One region of the Bacillus sp. CGMCC 1.16607 genome, then DNA from elsewhere that is predicted to be linked to it. Evidence: a T-box and tRNA genes for the amino acid it is inferred to sense, from the RefSeq annotation. Region 1 holds a T-box; the other holds one or more tRNA genes.
What was found. The T-box of region 1 lies ahead of ACFSO7_RS19950 (valine--tRNA ligase). A T-box ahead of a tRNA ligase gene usually reads a tRNA of that ligase, here a tRNA-Val.

Region 1 (10,758 bases):
GAATGAAAGGATGATGAGCAATTCCTTGTCGAATCCATTCTGCGATGGCAAGAACTTCTGCTTTCGTTATATCAGGTAATAAGACAACAAATTCTTCTCCACCGTAACGAGCAACAGTACCTCTATCCCCTATGATTCTACGTAAGCGCGCAGATAATTCACATAGAATTTCATTTCCGCTTTGATGTCCGTATGTATCATTAATCACTTTGAAGTGGTCTAAATCTAGGATAATTAATGAAATACGCTCTCTTTGATTTTCTTCAAGTTTAGTAAACTCTTCCGATAATAATCTTTCAAAATAACGATAATTATAAAGTTTCGTTAATGCACATGTTTCACTATGTTCTTTTGTTTCTTTGTAGTGTTTGGCATTTTCAATCGCTACTGCAAAATAAGAGCAAAGTAACTCAACAATCATTAATTGTGATTTTTCATAGGCTCTTTTTTGTTTAGAGGCTAGAAAAAGAATTCCTACTACCCCATTATGACGAATAATGGGAACAACTAATACACTTTCGACTTTTGGTGGCATATAACCTTCAGCAACATTTTCCCATTCTTTAGCTGATTGGTATAAAGCTGATTTTTTCGTTGCCCATACCATCCCACTTATCCCTTCATTTCTCTGCATTGGATCCATATCAATAGATAATATTTCCCCTGCCTCCACACGTCTAAGTAAGACTAACTCATGATTATCCACAACATCTAAAATATAGGCAAAATCAACTGGGAGCATTTCAGAAATCCTTTGAATAAATAAATCGATTACCTCATCCACATTCAGTCGTTCTGCCATCTGATGACCAATATCTGCGGCCTTGTGTAAATATTCGTTAATTTTTTGACTTGAATAATAGAGATATAGAATAATAGTTAAACATACAAATGGTACACCAACAAATAATAGTGCAATGGATCCAACATCTGTATAAAGGAAATATAATATATAACCAATAGGTAAGCTAATTATCGCAGTAGTCAAATCCCAGTTAAAGTCTTTTCCAAACCATGATCTTTTGATTCCATAAACTAATCGGAAATTTATCGTTAAAATGATTTGATTAACAATAAATTGAACAACCATATAGATTACAACAAGTACTAAATGAGTAGCATTATCCGTTATTTGAACTCCAGTAGTTCCTCCAAGGGCATAGTAAACCAGCCCACTTATTAATGAAATCATAAAAAACATTAATGAGTTTAGTGGAATTCTAAATAATCCTCTTTTACCAATACGAAGCCTAAGTAATAATACAGCAATACAGATTTGAGCAATGATTAGTTCAGCGAATAAACCGAATGCAAGAAACACTGCTAAAAACACCCATTGAATGAGTGTGACAGGAACACTATTGATTACCATCGGCAATAATGCTCCAATAATGGACAATGCTAAAAAGGTCATTAAAGCTTTACCTTGTCCAAATAAATCGGGCGGAAAGTTATTGTAAACAAACCATATACCAGGTGGAACGATTAATAACCAACATATCCAAATCGCTTTTATTGTGTTTGGTTTAACATTCATCGTCCACCCTCCAATCATAGGCAATTAGTAATGAAATATACCAATCATTTTATCAAATATTCCAACAATTGTCACACTTTTCCTGTCATTTTTTAGTTAAAAAGCCCTTTACCTCTGAAATGAAGTATAACGAGCCTGTGATGACTAATATTTCTTCTTGTCCTAAGCGATCTATTTGTTCTACTAATAAATTTTTCCAGTCATTAGTATAACTTTTATTTTGTGAGTGGCTTTTTTCAAATAAATCGAGTGCTTTCGATGCGCGAGGGTAATCAAATTCTACAAAATAAAGTTGGTCAGCCACTTTATCTAATTGTCCGATCATTCCGTCTAAAGCTTTATCGGCTAAAGCAGTAAATATTATTTTAATATTATATTGATTAAAACGTGATTCAATCACTTTTACAAGTGCCGAAATACCCTCTTCATTATGTGCACCATCCATTACGACTAAAGGACTTTCCTGAATAATTTCCATCCTTCCTGGCCAAAATGCCGCCTTTAAACCCGAACGAATATGTTCCTCTTCGATCATAAAAGAGTAAAATTGATTTAAGTAGATAGATGCCATAACAGCTAAGGAAGCATTATCCACTTGATGCTGTCCCATCATCCCAATTTCTAAATGATTTAGGCTTTTAAATGGTGTTGTAATAGAAAATTCTTCTCCTTTTACTAAACTTCTAGTCGAAGTTACAGAGTATTGATTACCCGGTTGATAGATGGAAGCTTTTTTTAGTAATGCTTGATTCATAATGACTTCCCTTGCTTCATTCTGTTTTACGGCAGAAATAACACCTACACCATTTTTTATGATCCCCGCTTTTTCAAAGGCAATTTCTTCGTATGTTTCCCCTAGTATGCTTGTATGATCGAGTCCGATACTTGTAATGATAGATAATAGTGGATGAATGATATTCGTTGAGTCAAATCTTCCACCTAACCCTACCTCATAAATGACAACATCTACAGGATGAAGTTTTGCGAAATAGTAAAATGACATAGCTGTAATAACCTCAAACTCCGTTGGGGCTCCTAGCTCAGTACCTTCTAGTTCATCGGCAAGTGGGATTATTAGATTCGTAAGCTCAACAATCTCGTCATCAGAAATCGGAATCCCATTTACACTTATACGCTCGTTAAATTGTTCAATGTACGGAGAAGTAAATGTCCCCACCTCAAAACCCGATGATTGTAAAATATTTCGTAAAAAGGTTACAGTAGAACCTTTTCCATTTGTTCCACCAATATGGATTGTTTTTAATTGATTATGTGGAGATCCAAGTCTTTCCATCATCCATTCCATTCTTTTTAAACCAGGCTTAATCCCTAAACGAAGCCGTGAATGAATCCAATTTATAGCCTCTTTATAGGTTGTTAACATATTGCTCCCCCTTAATCTTGGAAAAAGACGAATCCCTTTATTTGAGATTCGCCTCTTAATTAATAAGTAAACTGTAATATTTACAAAATGATTCTAAAATTTAACTATTTTTCAATTCGTTTATTCGTGCTTCCACTGCTGCGCGTTTTTCTAAATAATCTTGTTCCTTTGCTCTTTCTTCTTCAATAACTTTTTCAGGTGCTTTTTTTACGAAGCCTTCATTGGAAAGTTTCTTCTGAACACGGTCAACCTCATTATTTAGTTTTTCCCATTCTTTTTGCAATCTTGAAATTTCTTCATCGATATTAATTAATCCAGCTAAAGGTAGAATAATTTCTACTCCTGTTACAACCGCAGTCATTACTTTTTCAGGAGTGTTTAAATCGATTCCGATTTGAAGCTCCTCTGGATTACAAAATCTTTCTAAATAGCCACGGTTATTTTCTAAAGCAGCTACAATGTTTTCGTCTTTTGCCTTTAAGAACATATTAATTTTCTTACTTAAAGGTGTGTTCACTTCAGCTCGAATATTTCGAACTGAACGAATGATTTCTACAAGAAGCTTCATATCATTAGCAGCGTTTGCATCTGTTAGTTCTTCCTTCACTGTCGGCCATGCTGCCATCGTAATAGACTCACCTTGATGCGGAAGGTTCTGCCAAATTTCCTCGGTAATAAATGGCATAAACGGATGAAGCAATCTCATTGTGTTATCTAACACGTAGGCTAAAATGGAACGTGTTGTTTTCTTTGCAGCCTCATTATCTCCGTAAAGAGGGAGCTTAGCCATTTCGATATACCAGTCACAGAAGTCATCCCAGATAAAGTTATAAAGAACTCGGCCAACCTCACCAAACTCATATTTATCCGAAAGTCTCGTCACCGTTTCAATGGTTTCATTTAAACGGGTTAATATCCACTTGTCAGCAACTGATTTCTCACCTGATAAATCAATTTCTTCAAAAGTAAGACCATTCATGTTCATTAGAGCAAAACGTGAGGCATTCCAAATTTTATTAGCAAAGTTCCAAGTTGATTCTACCTTCTCCATACTGAAGCGTAAATCCTGACCTGGTGAACTTCCTGTTGATAGGAAATAACGAAGAGAGTCTGCTCCAAATTGATCGATAACGTCCATTGGATCCACACCGTTGCCCAAAGATTTACTCATTTTTCGCCCTTCAGCATCGCGAACTAGACCATGAATCAAAACATCGTTGAAAGGACGTTTTCCCGTAAACTCTAGTCCTTGGAAAATCATTCTTGATACCCAGAAGAAAATGATATCATAGCCTGTTACTAGGCAATTCGTGGGGTAATATCGCTTATAGTCGTCTGATTCTGTATTTGGCCAACCCATTGTAGAAAATGGCCATAATGCAGAACTAAACCAAGTATCCAATACGTCATTATCTTGATTCCAATTTTCAATATCAGCTGGAGGTTCATGATCGACATACACTTCACCAGTTTCTTTATGATACCAAGCGGGAATTCGGTGTCCCCACCATAATTGACGTGAGATACACCAATCACGTATATTCTCCATCCAGCGCATATACGTATTTTCAAAGCGTTGCGGAACAAAGTTTACCTTTTCTTCTTTGTTTTGCAATGCAATAGCCTCATCGGCTAGCGGTTGCATTTTTACAAACCATTGTGTCGATAAATACGGTTCTACTACAGCACCACTACGCTCAGAGTGACCAACAGAATGAAGATGCTCTTCAATTTTAAAGAGAACTCCTTGATCTTGCAAATCCTTTACAATCTGCTTACGACATGCAAATCGATCCATACCTTGATAACTTCCTGCGTTTGCATTCATCGTACCGTCTTCATTCATAACTAAAACTCTTTCTAAATTATGACGGTTTCCAATTTCAAAATCATTCGGGTCATGAGCTGGAGTAATCTTTACAACACCTGAACCAAATTCCATATCAACATAATCATCGCCAACGATTGGAATTTCTCTTCCTACAATTGGAAGCTTAACCGTTTTTCCAATTAAATGCTTATAGCGATCATCTTCTGGATGAACTGCAACTGCGGTATCACCAAGCATCGTTTCTGGTCGAGTCGTTGCCACATCAATATTGCCACTACCATCCGTTAATGGATAATGCATATGGTAAAAAGCGCCTTGAACATCTTGGTGAATAACCTCAATATCTGACAAAGCTGTTTTAGTTGAAGGATCCCAGTTAATAATTCTCTCTCCACGGTAAATTAAGCCTTTACGATATAGAGAAACGAACACTTCACGAACAGCATCTGAAAGTCCCTCATCTAATGTGAAACGCTCACGAGAGTAGTCAAGACCCAATCCAAGTTTTGACCATTGCTGACGAATATGACTAGCATACTCTTCCTTCCACTTCCAAGTTTCTTCAACAAATTTTTCACGGCCTAAGTCATAACGACTTTTTCCTTCATTACGAAGCTTTTCTTCCACCTTTGCTTGAGTTGCAATACCAGCGTGGTCCATACCAGGTAACCATAATACATCAAACCCCTGCATACGTTTCATACGAGTCAAAATATCTTGAAGAGTTGTATCCCAAGCATGACCTAAGTGAAGCTTTCCTGTTACATTGGGAGGTGGAATTACAATCGTATATGGTTGTTTCTCCTTTTCTCCTTTTGCTTCGAAAAATTTGCCAGAAAGCCACCACTCATAGCGACCTTTTTCAATGGACTGTGGATCGTATTTCGTTGGCATTGTTAGTTCTTGAGTTTCCATTTAAATAACCTCCCTAAAAAATAAAAAACCCCATTCATCCTATAAAAGGACGAATGGAGTAAAAATTCGCGGTACCACCTTTTTTCCAACTGAAAAATATTCAATTGGCACTCAAGTTAGATAACGGTCTATTCCGTCTTCCATTACTAGGAAAAATTTTTCCGTTGACAGAAGAAGCTCAAGGGTGACTTTCCAATGGGTCTACTTAGGAAATATCTCAGCAAATTATTTCCCTCTCTTTAAACAGATTACCAACGTACTATCCCTATCACAGCTTTATATAAAATATATATTGTTATACTACCGAAAAAAGGACTGTGTCGTCAATCATGATTTCCAACTTTTTAATAATTTATTCAGTGTATTCAATTAGAGTGTTAGAAAAAAGATAGGCACAATCAAATAATAAACACATAAACTAATAATAAATAGGAGGAAAGGGAGGAATATGATGGGGAGATTCAACCCGTATTCACCATGGGTACGAAAATTAAAACTTATTTGTTCGCAATTTATTATTCCTTTTTGTATTTTTCAAGGTATAAGGACAGTGTTTTTCCCTACCGTACTCGATGTACTTTTATTAATTATTTTTATCTCCATTGCCATTTGTTTGTATTTAGAAATTATATAAGGAGCCTTCCAGTTGATTATTCTGGGGCTCCTTCTTTTTTTTGTTTGAGCTGCTTTTCAATTTCAGTCATTCGCATGACAATATACTCCGTATTTTTTAATTGCCAATATCGTTTCAACAGTTTTTGAGAAAATTTCAGTTCGTTCCGCTTTTCATTTGCTTGTAAATATTCCTTTGTAATTCGTATGATCGGGTTTGGATAGGAGACATAACTGTAGAATAGAAGCTTTTCTTCTTCTTTTAGTGGAAAATATTTAAAATAGCCATCATAAAGCCATGTCAGTGCTTCATCAAATTTCCTAAGCTGCCCCTTCAAAGATCTGTATAACACAGGGAGAACATCATGAATGGGTGAACCAAGCCCTGAATCCTCGAAATTTGAAAAGTATCCATATCCCTTTTCATCAAATAGAAAATGCTCAGTAGACACTTTTCCATGATTAATGACAGATCGTGCTTTTTCATTATCCTTTGTCGCCTCATACCACTCTTCAAATCTAGTAAGCGCGTAGCGTTGGGCTAGACGAATTTCGTGAAAATAAAGACAAAATTGTAACTCAAATGGAGACATATACATTTTTTTTTCGCAAGTTTCAATGAATCCTTCCATTAATTCGATATCTTTTTCCCATTGCTGTTTCGTTTTTTCATAATGCTCAGTCCGTTCCTCTTTATTCACAACCAATTCTTTTTGTGATAAGGAATGCATTCGTGCCAATTCACGGAACATGAGCTGTGGTCTTTTATCTCGGTCTTCTTTCTCATCATTTATTAACCAAGGCATTAAATAATAAAGAGTATTTTCATAAAGTATGGCATATCTTCCATCTAAAGATGGGTAGATGGGAACAATCCGATTAAATCCTTTTTGAAATAAATATTGAACATGTTTAATAAAATCTATCCCATGATGGATGGGTATTTGCTTCAGCGCGAATGTTCCTTTATTGGAATAAATTTTATATATTTTCCCATATTTCTCCACAAAATTTGCTTGAATACCGTAATACTTTAATATTGGGTCCAAACCTTGAACGATTGTATGATCATTCATTTTGTCCACTCTCTTTCAAGTAGGAAAAGCGCAAGCCCTTGATCAGTCCCGACAAGCTTAACTTTGCCACCCGGAAAGTCGTTCTTTGACTTTTTGGGTGGCGAACATTTGACCTCGAGGTCGACAAGAGCGCGACGTCCTGTCGCATTGTCGACACTAGTACATCCTGTACGTCGGAGCTAGGACGCTTGCGCTAGACAATTTTCAAAGTCTAAAAAATTTATACTTACTTAATTCAGTATGAAAAGAAAACAGATGAGCTGGTATTATTTAACCTGCTCATCTTGTTTCATTATTTCCTAGCATGCACTTGCGGGATGTAAAGGACTTGCCCTTCATGAACATCCTGGTTAATTTCTAACTGGTTCACCTTTAGTAGATGTTGAACGGATACTTGATATCTCTCTGCTAATGTATCAACAGATTCTCCATATTGTACGATACAGACTTTTAATTTTGCTAAATCTTCACTATTTTCTTTTCGGGCTAGAAACTCTGAAATGGACATACTCTTCTTTTTCGATGACTTTTGTTTTACTGTTTTTTCAATTGGAGGAGATTCAATTTCTTCTTCTACCTCAGGTCCTTCAACATGCATTTCTCCGTGAGCCTCTTGATCTACTACATGAGGCTGTTCACTTCGATAAGAAGAAAATGATATATCCGGTGAATCTGGTTGATGGGAAGAAGATTCTACCAAATTGGGATCACGAAAGAAAACTTCTTCCTTTCTTGCTTCCACTTCAAATGGTTCAAATTCTAACTCATTTTCATGTTCCTCAATAAGTTCTTCTGAAGATTCTACATCATCACTGGTTCTAACAAGCTCTTTTAATTCACTTACTTCTACTTCTACTTCTACTTCAACTTCATTTTCATAATCGGAATCAAAGCTTTCTTCTGAAGGAGAGCGAAGTTTTAACTCCAACGCTTCATCTAATTCTGCTTCAGCTACTTCTTTTTCTTCTACGACTTGATCACCGTAAAGTCCAGTAATGTTGAGATCTGCAGTTAATTTCAAACAACTTCTTTCTGGCAAAACATAATCAAAGGTTTCAATCTCGACATCAATTTCATTTAAATCACGAATCCTATAGGTCGGGATCGTAATATCCACTGGAAATTGATGAGCAAATTCGCAAATTCCTTCGTCTCTTTCTACTACTGAATGAACCCACTTTTGAATTGAATCCAAACCATCATTTTCTGCAAACCCATTTTGACGTTTATACTCTCCAGTTAATTCGAGTGAGCCACGAATGGTTACATACTGGTCATTTTCTTGAATCGTTATATTAGGATCAAGTGAAATCGAAACAAGTTCTTCGACTTCCTGTCCTCTTTGAAACCAGACAGACTCTTCTAAAGAAAATCGTAAACACGATTGGCTTTCTTGAGACAAAGCGACTCCTCCTTTCATTTCCTATTACATAAATCACCATGTCATTAAACTGTATGACTTATACATGATTTTTATGATTGGACATAAAAAAAAACCCTCACTAAGTGAGAGTAAGAAAAGCGAAAAGCGCTGTGATCAACCCGAACATTTGACTTCGAGATCAACAAGGACGAGACGTCCTGTCGCATTGTCGACACTAGTCTTCCTGTACGTCGGGACTAGGACGCTAGCGCTGGACAGTTTCTGTTATTAACCTTTAATCACCGCAAATGCTTTTTCAATCGCGTGTAATGTTTTTTGAATATCTTCATCACTATGAGCTGTTGATAGGAATAATCCTTCAAATTGTGATGGCGGCAAGAAAATACCTTGATTGGCCATTTCGCGGTAATAGGTTGCAAAATAATCTAAATTAGACGTTTTTGCTTTTTCATAATTATATACTTTTTCGTTTGTAAAGAAGAATCCAATCATAGAGCCTGCTCGATTAATGGAATGAGGGATGTCATATTTACTTGCTGCAGCTTTTATCCCTTCCTCAAGAATATCTCCTTTTCTTTCAAACTCAGTATAATCTTCCGGAGTCAGTTGCTTTAAGGTTTCTAACCCTGCAGACATCGCTAGCGGATTACCGGATAATGTACCAGCCTGATAAATTGGTCCACTTGGCGCAATTTTCTCCATAATTTCGGCACGTCCACCGTAAGCCCCTACAGGTAGTCCACCGCCGATGACTTTCCCTAGGCATGTTATATCTGGGGTGATTCCATAATAACCTTGAGCACAATGATATCCTACACGGAAGCCAGTCATGACCTCATCAAAAATCAATAACGCACCGTATTGTTGTGTAATTTCACGAAGCCCTTCTAAAAAACCTGGAAGTGGTGGAACGACTCCCATATTACCTGCAACTGGTTCAACGATCAAACCAGCTATATCATCACCATATTGCTCAAAGGCATATTTTAAGCTTTCAAGATCATTATATGGCACTGTGATTGTATTTTTAGCGATACCTTCTGGAACACCCGGGCTATCAGGTAATCCTAGTGTAGCAACTCCTGAGCCAGCTTTAATTAGAAGCGAATCACCATGCCCATGGTAACAACCTTCAAATTTCACAATTTTGTTTCTTCCTGTATATCCTCTGGCAAGTCGCAAAGCACTCATCGTTGCTTCTGTTCCAGATGAAACCATTCGAATCATTTCAATCGATGGGACACGTTCAATAACGAGCTTAGCTAATTCATTTTCAATTAAAGAAGGGGCACCAAAGCTTGTACCTAGTTCAGCCACTTTTTTAATTGCTTCTACAACTTGATCATTTGTATGTCCTAAAATAAGTGGTCCCCAAGATAATACGTAATCAATATATTCATTGCCATCAATATCATAAATTTTCGAACCTTTTCCTCTTGCCATAAAAATCGGATCCATTTTGACTGATTTAAAGGCACGCACTGGACTATTTACCCCACCAGGCATAAGAGTTATCGCTTCTTTATAAGCATCAATGGATTGACTGTATGAATTCATAAAATAGAATCCTCATTTCCTAATGATTTTTCCTTACAATTGGCTATTCTAATTCTAAGCTTGTAACCAACGGGCAACGTCTTTAGCAAAATATGTAATAATTAAATCTGCTCCTGCTCGCTTCATACCAGTAAGCATTTCCATCACAATCTTTTGTTCATCTATCCATCCGTTAATTGCAGCAGCTTTAACCATTGAATATTCCCCACTTACATTATAAATCACAACGGGTAGGTTAAAGTTGTTCTTCACGTCACGAACGATATCTAAATATGGTAAACCAGGCTTGACTATTAAGAAGTCCGCACCTTCTAATACATCAGATTCTGCTTCTCTTAGAGCCTCTAGGCGGTTAGCAGGATCCATTTGATATGCTTTGCGATCACCGAATTGAGGGGTGCTCTCAGCTGCATCACGGAATGGTCCGTAGAATGCAGATGCATATTTCACTGCATAGGACAT
Region 2 (10,758 bases), on a different contig from region 1:
ATTCGCCATTTCTTTATTATGTAATAGTTCATCCGTCATTCGTCCAATACGTCCAAGTTGGAAATAATCTCGTCCATCTTGAGCGATAAGTAATTGATACTTATATAAAGGCGAAAAGGATGAAGGTAAATAAATGAGCATCTGAACCTCTTCTTGCAGTTCCTTACTATATAGCTGTATATCTTTTGTCAATCCTCTATTCATTTAAAATCCTTCCTTTATTCATGTTTATCTCTTCTTCTACGAAGGTTATCAAAATTGTATCACATAATTTTTAGCATTGTTAAAATAGTGGATTTTCATGCTTACATTTAATACACTTTTTTTTACTGAAAAAAGTAATACAGAAAAAAATTAAAATAGTGAAATAACTTCCAAAAAAATATTTATTTGACAATTTTGTATATTTATATGGTAAAATCAATTAGTATTCAGAATTTTATAAAAAAGGGGGAAGTGACTTGAAAAGAAAAAGCTTTCTTTTAATGACTATGTTTGTTTTAATCGTTTCCATGTTTTTAGCAGCTTGTGGAAGCGACAAAACGAATGGTGATGATGAAAAAGGGAAAGACGATGACAAAGTGGTAGAAACCGAAAAACCGAAATATATGAGTATCGTAACCGGCGGTACAGGTGGTACTTATTATCCATTAGGTGGTTCTTTAGCGAATATTATTAAAGATGAAACTGGGATTGAAACCAATGCGGAAGTATCAGGTGCATCTGCTGAAAACATGACCACATTAAAGGATGGAAATGCTGAAATCGCTTTCACACAAACAGATATCGCTTCTTATGCAAAAGATGGAAAATTAATGTTTGAAGGTAACGTAGTAGACAATGTTTCAGCAATTGGGACACTTTATCCTGAAACGGTGCAAATTGTAACAACTTCAAAATCTGGGATCAAAACGGTTGCGGATTTAAAGGGGAAAAAAGTATCGGTTGGAGCACCAGGTTCTGGAACATTTGCTAATGCTGAACAAATTCTTGAAGTACATGGGATTACAATGAAAGATATTGATGCAAAACATTTATCTTTCGATGAGTCTACGGCAGGTATTCAGGATGGTTCAATTGACGCTGCATTCGTAACAGCTGGAACTCCTACAGGAGCAGTTGAAGGGTTAGCTGCAACAGAAGAGGTTGTCATCGTGCCTGTTGAAGTTGACAAAGCTGATGAGTTAATTGCTAAATATCCATATTATGCGAAAGAAGAAGTACCATCTGGTGTTTATGGGTTAACTTCTGCCGTTCCAACAGTGGCAGTACAAGCAATGTTAGTCGTTCGTGATGATTTAGCAGATGACCTTGTTTATGACATTACTAAAGCTGTGTTTGAAAATACGGATAAAATTGCGCACGCAAAAGGAAAACTGATTAAAGCTGAAAAGGCTTTAAATGGAGTAGGAATCAAAGTGCATCCTGGAGCGCAAAAATACTTTGAGGAAAAAGGGATTAAAGCAGAGTAAGTTTATCCTAAAGAGTAAATAAGTATTTGACCGGCTGCTTTACCTTAATGGTGAAAGGCCGGTCAAATTCACTTAATAAAAGATAGTATTCATAATTTATTTAGACTGGGAAAATTGTCAAGCTCCAGCGTCTAGCCCCGACATACAGGATGTACTAGTGTCGACAATGCGACAGGACGTCATGATTTTGTCGACCTCGAGATCAAATGTTCTCCACCCAAAAAGTCAAAGAACGTCTTTCCGTGTGGAGAAGGATTTGCTTGTCGGGGCTGTTCAAGGCGCTTGCGCTTTTCTTTATGGTGGGGGTCATTTTGATTCATTTATTGATGAAAAAGAAGAGAATTTATTTAGTATCCCTCATTTTTATAATCATAGCCATAATTCTATTCTTACCATACAAACAAGCGCTAGTCTTTGAATATCAAAACACAGGTAAAGTGCTTGTATTCCTTCCTTTAAAAAGTCATGACACTTTTAAAATGAAATACACCCATTCGATTCACCTCACAAGTGTAGTTGAAAGCTACGCGATAACGAAAAAAAAAGAAATTAAACAATACGAACTTATGTATGAAAATTTCGCAATTGGAATGCCTTCCGATGCAGGGGAAGGAGAAGTTTTTGAAGAAAAAGATGGTAAGTACTACATAAAAAATATGAATCGAATCTTTCCTTCATTCGACTTGAGAGTTGGAAAGGTGAGGGCGAATCATACAATCATCTATAAAAATAAAGAGTATCCCTTATCGAAAAGTATTACCCCTGGAACCTGGATACGAATCCACGTGAAAAGGGTAAATATGATAGAGAGCTTAAAAGGAGTGAATATTCTTGAGTTATAATGAAGGAATATTATCAGAAGAACAACAACAAGAAATCATGGAAAAATACGATCCAGAAGCGGGTACGAGAAAATTAACGGGTGTCATTAGCTGGATTGTCTTCCTAGGACTTTTAGCTTTTTCACTCTTCCAGCTCTACACGGGAGTCTTCGGGCAGTTAACAGCTCAATTGCAAAGAACCATCCATTTAGGTTTTGCATTAGCACTCATTTTCTTACTTTACCCAGCTCGTAAAAAGAATTTGAAAAAGAACAAGGTCGCTTGGTATGATATGATCTTGGCTTTAATTGCGATTGTCGTCGGATCCTATTGGCCCCTTATGATCGATGACCTAGTTATGAGGGTAGGGCGTTTAACGGATCTAGACTTTTATGTTGGTCTCGCTGCTATTTTATTAGTATTAGAAGCAACTCGTCGAACGGTTGGCTTGCCAATTACTATTATTGCCACGATATTTTTGGGCTACGCGATTTATGGTCCTTATATGCCAGGATTTCTTGCACATCGCGGATTGGATTTGCACCGTTTAGTCCAAACGATGTTTTTTACAACTGAAGGGATATTAGGTACTCCTCTTGCCGTATCGTCTACCTTTATCTTCTTATTCCTTTTATTTGGCTCTTTCCTTGTAAAAACAGGTGTAGGACAATATTTTAACGACTTAGCTGTTGCGATTGCTGGAAGAAGCGTTGGTGGACCAGCTAAAGTAGCGATATTCTCTAGTGCCTTACAAGGAACAATTAGCGGAAGCTCTGTTGCTAACGTTGTCACTTCAGGTGCTTTTACCATTCCAATGATGAAAAGGCTGGGGTATAAAAAGGAATTTGCTGGTGCGGTAGAAGCGGCATCCTCAACAGGTGGACAACTAATGCCTCCTGTCATGGGAGCTGCAGCCTTCTTAATGGTTGAGTTCATTGGTGGGATAAGCTATTGGGATATCGCCAAAGCGGCTGCCATTCCAGCGATTTTATATTTTACAGGAATTTGGATCATGACTCATTTTGAAGCAAAACGTTTAGGACTTAGAGGTCTGACAAAAGAAGAAATGCCTGACAAAAAGGAAATTATCAAGGATCTTTATTTATTACTTCCGATTGTTGCAGTATTAATTCTATTGATGACTGGAATGAGCGTCATGCGTTCAGCTCTTTGGTCCATTTTAATAACGGTTGTCTTAAGTGGGCTGAAGAAAAAGACAAGAATGGGTTTTAAAGGAATCATTGAAGCTTTAGTAGATGGGGCAAGAACGGCTTTAGCTGTTGCTGCTGCGACTGCTTCTGCAGGGATCATTGTAGGGGTAGTGACAAAAACAGGACTAGGATTGAAATTAGCAAATGGTTTACTTGATCTTGCAGATGGTAAATTGCTATTGATTTTATTCTTCACGATGATTGCTTCATTAATATTGGGTATGGGAGCTCCAACGACTGCAAACTATGTCATCACATCTACGATTGCTGCACCAGCGATTATATTAATGGGAGTACCTGATTTACCTGCCCATTTATTTGTTTTCTATTTTGGTATTATTGCTGATATCACTCCACCGGTAGCCTTAGCAGCCTTTGCAGCAGCAGCCGTTTCGGGCGGGGAACCAATAAAAACCGGTATCGATTCATCCAAGCTTGCGATAGCCGCTTTTATTATCCCTTACATGTTCGTGTTATCACCGGAGTTACTGATGATCGATACAACTTGGACTTATTTAATTTGGATTGTCTTTACTGCTTTAGCGGGAATGACTGCGATTGGAGCAGGAATCATTGGATATTGGTTCAGGAAGCTTGTATGGTATGAGCGACTAATGGGGATCGCTGGTGGTCTATTATTGATTTATCCAGAAGGGGTTACAGATATTATTGGTCTAGGATTACTATTTGTAGTCATTGCATTGCAATTCATGAATAAGCGTCAAAATATGAAGTTAAGTGTTTAATAGGGGGAGGGTTTGACTTCTGATCGAGCTAGTCAGCCCTTTTTTTGCCGAAAAGTCTATATTAAATGTAAGCTTGAAAAATTAAAGGGAGAACGCATAATTAAATAATTAATATTGCGTTTTTCTACATTTGAAAGGGGAAAATCATTTGAATCAACTATTATTAATCGTTGATGCTCAACAAGAATTAATTGATGGAAATCAAGAAGAGAGTGCGGTATTCAAAAAAGAGCAGATTATTAGGAATATTAATATAGCGATTGAAAAAGCAAGGGAATCCAATGTTCCAGTTGTGTTTGTAAGAGATCTCGATGTTTCTGAAGGAAAAGGTAGAGGATTTCAAGTTCACAATGAAATTATTATACCTTCGGAAGCGAAGTTTATCGATAAATCTGCAACAAATTCCTTTCATGGGACAGATCTACTAAATCACTTACGATCTCAAAAAATTGAACATGTTGTTGTTATGGGCTGTAAAACACAACACTGTATAGATAGTGTAGTCAGAACAGCCACTATTAGTGGTTTGGATGTAACTTTAGTCGGTGATGGGCATTCAACAACGGACAATGATGTTTTAAATGCAGAACAAATCATAAAGCATCATAATAGTACTCTTCATGGTCATTACAATGTCGAGCACTTTTCAGTTGTCAGAAATGTAAATGAAGACTTGTTCCGTCCAATTCATGACTCATATAGGTGATATAACTCTAAAAGCGGTACTAAAATATACGGTTCCATTAAACAATTATCAGGCGCGTTTATTTAGAAACGCGTCTTTTTTATTGAATTGTACCCTTGGGTTACACCAACTGAAGAAACGGTAATAGAATAATTAAGAATGTGCATTTTCAGTAGTATTCAGTTTTTACACAGAATGCTTCAAGAACTGAAAAAGCCCCAATCCCTTGTCTATCAAGGAATTGAGGCTTTCGGGTTGTATGACCTGTGAGGGACTTGAACCCCCGACCCCTTCCCTGTCAAGGAAGTGCTCTCCCACTGAGCTAACAAGTCAAAATATTATATAAGGTACATTTCTAATTATATGAAAAAACGAAAAAATGTCAAGAAAAATATAGTTTTTATGTATATTCTTAGTATTATGGAAGATAAGGCTATTCCTTCAGTAGGTAAATAGGATGTTGAAATAGATTTTATACTAGATTAAAAAAAGTGAGAAAGTAGGAGCAAACAACAATGGATATTCTTTATACACTTATCATGGGGATTATTTTTCTAACTCCTCCCATTTTAATTCCCTTCTTTAAAAAGAAATGGGGATGGTTTATTACGGTAATCATGGGTTACGCTCTTTATATATTGTGGGGAATCTATCTCCATTTTACTGCTGATCCAACTGAATACGGGACGGGCTACGGTATGTTGATTCTTCCATTTCTGATTTTTATTAGTATAGTGGGATATTTTATTCAGAAAGATTTGGATAAAAATAAGAGGAAGTCATGAATCTGTATGCGATGGAACAAGAGGTCATCAAATTCTAGCAAATTGGTGAAACCATGGTTAATAATAAGGATATGTATCCAGCTTAAGATGTTCGTGTTGTAGATAAACAGTAGAAATGAACAGCCCAAATCGCTTAGTGAACTGGGCTGTTGTCTTAATTTACTACAATTATTTATTACTATATTTCCCTAAGTTTTATCTGCTTATTTTTATTAGCTAAACGTTTCTGCCACATAATCGTTACAAACATTGTAAAGATTAGAAAAATAAGTCCCATTATAAACGGATAGATAATATTAACATCATATAACATTCCCGCCAGAGTGGGTCCTAAAACATTTCCGATACTCATGTAAGAGTTATTCATGCCCATTGCGAAGCCTTGTTCATTTCCAGCCATTTTGGAGATAAGTGTATTTAAAACAGGTCGAAGAATGGAAGTAGCAAGAAAAATTAATAGTGTAACTCCAAAGAAAAGTGTATAGGTAGATGCAAGAAGAGAAAGGAGAAAACCTAGCGTTGATACTCCTAAAAAGATAATTAAGACTACTCCTTCACCAAAACGACTCACGATACGATCAACGACAAAAAGCTGCACAATGACACTTACAATACCCGTTGATGTTACCATTAACGCAATTTGTTGTGGAGTTGCACCAAATTGATTATCAACGAATAGACCAAGAACGGATTCGTATGCCATTAAACCAAAACTCATTACGAGGGTAATAATTAACGGAATAAAATAAGGCATCTTCACAGAGCGAATCATCTTTCTAGCCATGGATTCTTCATCCTTTGGAAAATCCTTTGTATCTGAAGTTTTACTTTCTTTCAGAACATAGATAGAAAATAATACGGCAATAAGTGAAACAAGTGCAGAAATCAAAAGTGGAATCTTTAATCCATAATCAGCTAAAAAACCTCCTACGCCTGGACCAATAACAATACCCAGTGACATGGCAGCAGATACTAAGCTATTACCTTTTGCTCGTTGATTTACTGTAGTAATATCAGCTACGTAAGCAAAAATAGCTGGAACAAGCAATGCTGCTCCAATTCCGCCAATAATACGTGAAGCATAAAGCCACCAAATTGAATTAAAGCCATAGAATACGAACATGGAAATCGTCAAACCTATTAATCCATAAATAATCATTTTTCTGCGTCCATATTGATCAGCCCATTTTCCCGCAATAGGAGAAAAGATTAATTGCGCACCTGCAAATAGGGCAATCATTAACCCAGCAGCAGTACCACCTTGGTTAATGGACTCTAAATATGCAGGTAAAATAGGAATAATAATACCAAAACTTCCAATCGCAATAAACATATTAATCATCAATATTACGATCTTTTTTCGTTGTTCAGTATTCATGTTGATCACCTCTTTTTCTTTATATAGTGGAATTAACTCATTTCTTTTATAGTCTTGTATATTAATAATTTACATAATTGGGAAATCCGCAACAATTCAAGACTAAATAAAAAGTCAATTGTACTTTAATAACATACAATTGTCAATCACTCATAATTCTTAAACACAAACGTCATTACAATCAACTTATGATAAAGAACATAAATATAAATTCCTGTGAACCAAACGATGATAATTAGACTCTAATAATTGAAAAAAACAAAAGGAGGAATTAAAGTTTGAATCCTGAAGCGTTAGTGATCCGTGTACAACAAGGAAATAAAGAAGCATTTGTGCAGTTGATTAAAGGGATGGAGCATTCACTTTACAAGATTTCAAAAGCGATACTACTTTCTGATTCTGAATGCTTGGATGCTGTACAAGAGACATTGTTAATTGCTTATACGAGAATTGATCAAGTGCGGGAGCCTAAATTTTTCAAGACGTGGATTACCCGAATTCTAATTAATGAATGTAATAAAATTCGAAAAAGCCAAGCGAAAATCGTAAAGTTGGAAGGTGTAGTGGAGCCTTCTGTCGTTGAAATACGTGATTCGATTATGGATTTGCAAAGTGCTATTAATGGGTTAGAGTCTGATCTACGGATTGTGATTACGTTATATTATTACGAAGATTTATCGATTAAAGAAATAGGGTCAATCCTAGACATTGCTGGGGGAACGGTAAAGTCGCGGTTAAACAGGGCGAGAACGAAACTATTTCATCTATTAAATACGAACCAAACAGAAGGGAGATTGCTTCATGAATAGAAAATTAGAGGAGCAGCTGCACGCCTGGGGAAAAGAGAATGAGAAGGTGCCAGAAATTTTCTCAAAAGGGCTGGAAGAGGCATTGAATAATCTACCCGAATTACATAGTCCAATTGTACGAACGAAGGCGAAAAAGAATAAGTTAGCTATAAAAGTAACAGCGGTCTCCGCAGCAGCACTCACCATTGGAGTTATTGGTTCAGGTTTCCTCTCTCCGGCAATGGCAAACGTTTTAAAAGAAGTTCCATTTATTGGGTCTGTCTTTGGCGATTCTTCTGATTCTTCTTTGAAAAAAATTGAAGAGAAAGGGCTTGCCTCCAAATTAAATGAGACAGTTACCGACAACGAGGTATCACTTACCATTACGGAAGCATATTTCGGGGGTGGGCGTTTAGCGATCGGATATATTATTGAAACGGACAAAATGGAACTAGAGTCTTTTGGAAAGGCTAAAGGGATTCCGTTATCTTATAAAGCTTTGCTAGATGGACAATCCTTCGCTCATTTGACAGAATTTGAACAAAGTGTGGAAGATGGAGTAGCGCGAGGCATTATGGATGTTGGAGTAGGAAACGTGTCCGACTTATCAGAGGAGCCAAACTTAGAACTTCGTGTAAAGGAAATTAATGGTATAAAAGGCTCGTGGAATTTTAACATAAAGGTAAGTAATAAGCAGACAAAGGCGGCCACTACTTCCTTTACTCCAATGGTCTCGACTACATGGGAGAATGCTACATTTGTAGTGGAAAAAGCGGAATTCACTCCAGCGGGGTCCCAAATTGTGATTGACAGAACACTTCCACGAGATGAAAAGGATAACTACTCCTTTGTTGTTTATGATGAAAATGGTACTTCACTAGGGTTTGCTGGTGGTTCCGGCAGTGCCATCATTGACAAAGGAAACGGGATTGTGAACTTTAAAGACACCATTTTACTTCCAGGTCGTGACACAGCACCTAAGGGCTTGGTCATTGAAGTATTTAATAATCATGGAGAAGTATATGATCCTACTCAATCTGAAATGGTGACATTGAATTTAGATGAAACAAAACTGCCATACACCATTGACTATCCTAATGAAAGTGAATTAATTATTACAGGATTTGAACAATTACCAGATAAAACCGTTCTCAATTATGATATAAAAGGAAGCTTAGGTCTTCAAAACACCTTTATCATGCTCGAGGATCAAAAAGGTGAAAGAATGACACCAAAAATGGACGCACAACGAACAACCATAGACCAACTATCATTCAAAAGGGAATTTGATAAAACTTCAGGCGCCATGAAATTAATAACTGAGGTAGTAAAAAATAAAGTAGAAAGTAAACTGATTAAAATGGATTTTGAAGATTAAATTTTGGGTAACAGAAAGTTCTCGTAAACAAATTAAAATTATTATTCATATGAAATGGATATACAAAGAAAATCCCTGTGGAGAGAGTTTCTCCTCGGGGATTTTTTTGAACCCTTTTTGTGAAAACTGCCAGGGAGTATGATTAAAGAAAAAAACTTTCTCCATAGGATAGCGAATGCATTTTTAGAGATAGTGAAATTAATACGTTCAACGATTAAGCGATAATTATAGTTTCAATCAATTAATTCTAAAAAAACAAGTAAAGAGAAAAAGAAATTTGATTTTCTTATCGATGTAGACAAAGAAAATTACCTAAAGCTTAGCATTGAATTGGCGGAATCTAGTGCTTTAATTGTTACTGATAATGTTCTTGCAGGCGGTAGTGTATTAGATCAGGCTATTACTTCCAGACAATATACTGAAATAATTAAAAATTTAATAGAAAGGTAGACAATCATCACTGATTGAAATCTCTCCTTATTCCAATCGGTCACGGGATGATCATTTGGAAGGTGAATGATGTAGAGAAAAAACATATAAAAATAGAGTATGAGTTATTATCGAATTGGAAGAAGGTGATGTTCAACCTTGCATCTCAGAGATGATTTTCACTTATTTCTCTGACTCCGACTCTCACCAACCACCAGTCTCTTTTTTGCGAAATTACATGCAAAATACTGTTGTTAAACCTACCATCTCTCTGTAATTGAACATATTTATTTTTAATTTACTGCAATTTACTAATTTGGAATATTTTTATTGTAAAATATTAATTTCAAATCTAGAAAAAAAGGCTTATGATATAATGTGTGAATTATCAAAATAGAGAAACACATTTGAACGGAGGACATTCAGTGAAACTAGGCACTAAAGTTTCGGTTTTTTCAATTTCTACCATTGTATTAACTGTCATTCTACTATTTATTTTTACAACTCAATCTGAAAAAACATTGTTAGAAAATCAAATGGAATCAGATTCCGCTAATCAACGGGTTCAGTTAATGAACGCTTTTGAAGCAGATGAAGTCGTCTTGCAGTCTTTAAAAGATAATTTAAAAACAAATTATTTAAAGCTTGCTAAGGCAGTAAGATTCCAAATTGAAACACAGGAAAATCCCTCTGTTGATTATTTAAAGTCATTAGCCCAATCCATTGGTGTAGATGAAATTCATATTATTAACGAGGAGGGAATATTAATTAACAGCAATAGCCCAAATTTCATTGGCTACGACTTCTCGTCAAATGAACAATCTTCTGTCTTTTTGGAGGGAATTGAGAACAAAAGCTTTGAGTTGGCCCAAGACCCAAGTACCCGTGGGGCGGATAATAAAATGTTTATGTATGTCGGGGTTGCCAGTTTAACAAAACAGGGTGTGATCCAAATCGGATTAACCCCAACGGAATATCAAGAGATGGTGGACTCAATAAATTACCAGGATTTAATTTCTACTCATACTTTTGCTGATACTGGATTTACCTATATGGTAGATCAAA

Region 2: it has a tRNA-Val gene. The T-box ahead of ACFSO7_RS19950 (valine--tRNA ligase) is inferred to sense a tRNA for this amino acid. The anticodon was not compared.

What each region holds. Positions count from the first base shown of each region.
Region 1 is NZ_JBHUJX010000025.1:683,348-694,105, forward strand. It holds gene ACFSO7_RS19940 (sensor domain-containing diguanylate cyclase) at 1-1,537, opposite strand, end outside; gene ACFSO7_RS19945 (bifunctional folylpolyglutamate synthase/dihydrofolate synthase) at 1,623-2,921, opposite strand; gene ACFSO7_RS19950 (valine--tRNA ligase) at 3,022-5,667, opposite strand; T-box leader at 5,710-5,948, opposite strand; gene ACFSO7_RS19955 (hypothetical protein) at 6,116-6,301, shown strand; gene ysxE (spore coat protein YsxE) at 6,318-7,355, opposite strand; gene spoVID (stage VI sporulation protein D) at 7,648-8,757, opposite strand; gene hemL (glutamate-1-semialdehyde 2,1-aminomutase) at 9,007-10,296, opposite strand; gene hemB (porphobilinogen synthase) at 10,351-10,758, opposite strand, start outside.
Region 2 is NZ_JBHUJX010000008.1:336,991-347,748, forward strand. It holds gene ACFSO7_RS04495 (alpha/beta hydrolase) at 1-204, opposite strand, end outside; gene ACFSO7_RS04500 (TAXI family TRAP transporter solute-binding subunit) at 462-1,472, shown strand; gene ACFSO7_RS04505 (DUF1850 domain-containing protein) at 1,784-2,314, shown strand; gene ACFSO7_RS04510 (TRAP transporter permease) at 2,352-4,250, shown strand; gene ACFSO7_RS04515 (cysteine hydrolase family protein) at 4,399-4,956, shown strand; tRNA gene ACFSO7_RS04520 (tRNA-Val) at 5,196-5,267, opposite strand; gene ACFSO7_RS04525 (hypothetical protein) at 5,451-5,720, shown strand; gene ACFSO7_RS04530 (MFS transporter) at 5,899-7,098, opposite strand; gene ACFSO7_RS04535 (RNA polymerase sigma factor) at 7,377-7,907, shown strand; gene ACFSO7_RS04540 (DUF4179 domain-containing protein) at 7,900-9,264, shown strand; gene ACFSO7_RS04545 (O-methyltransferase) at 9,505-9,714, shown strand.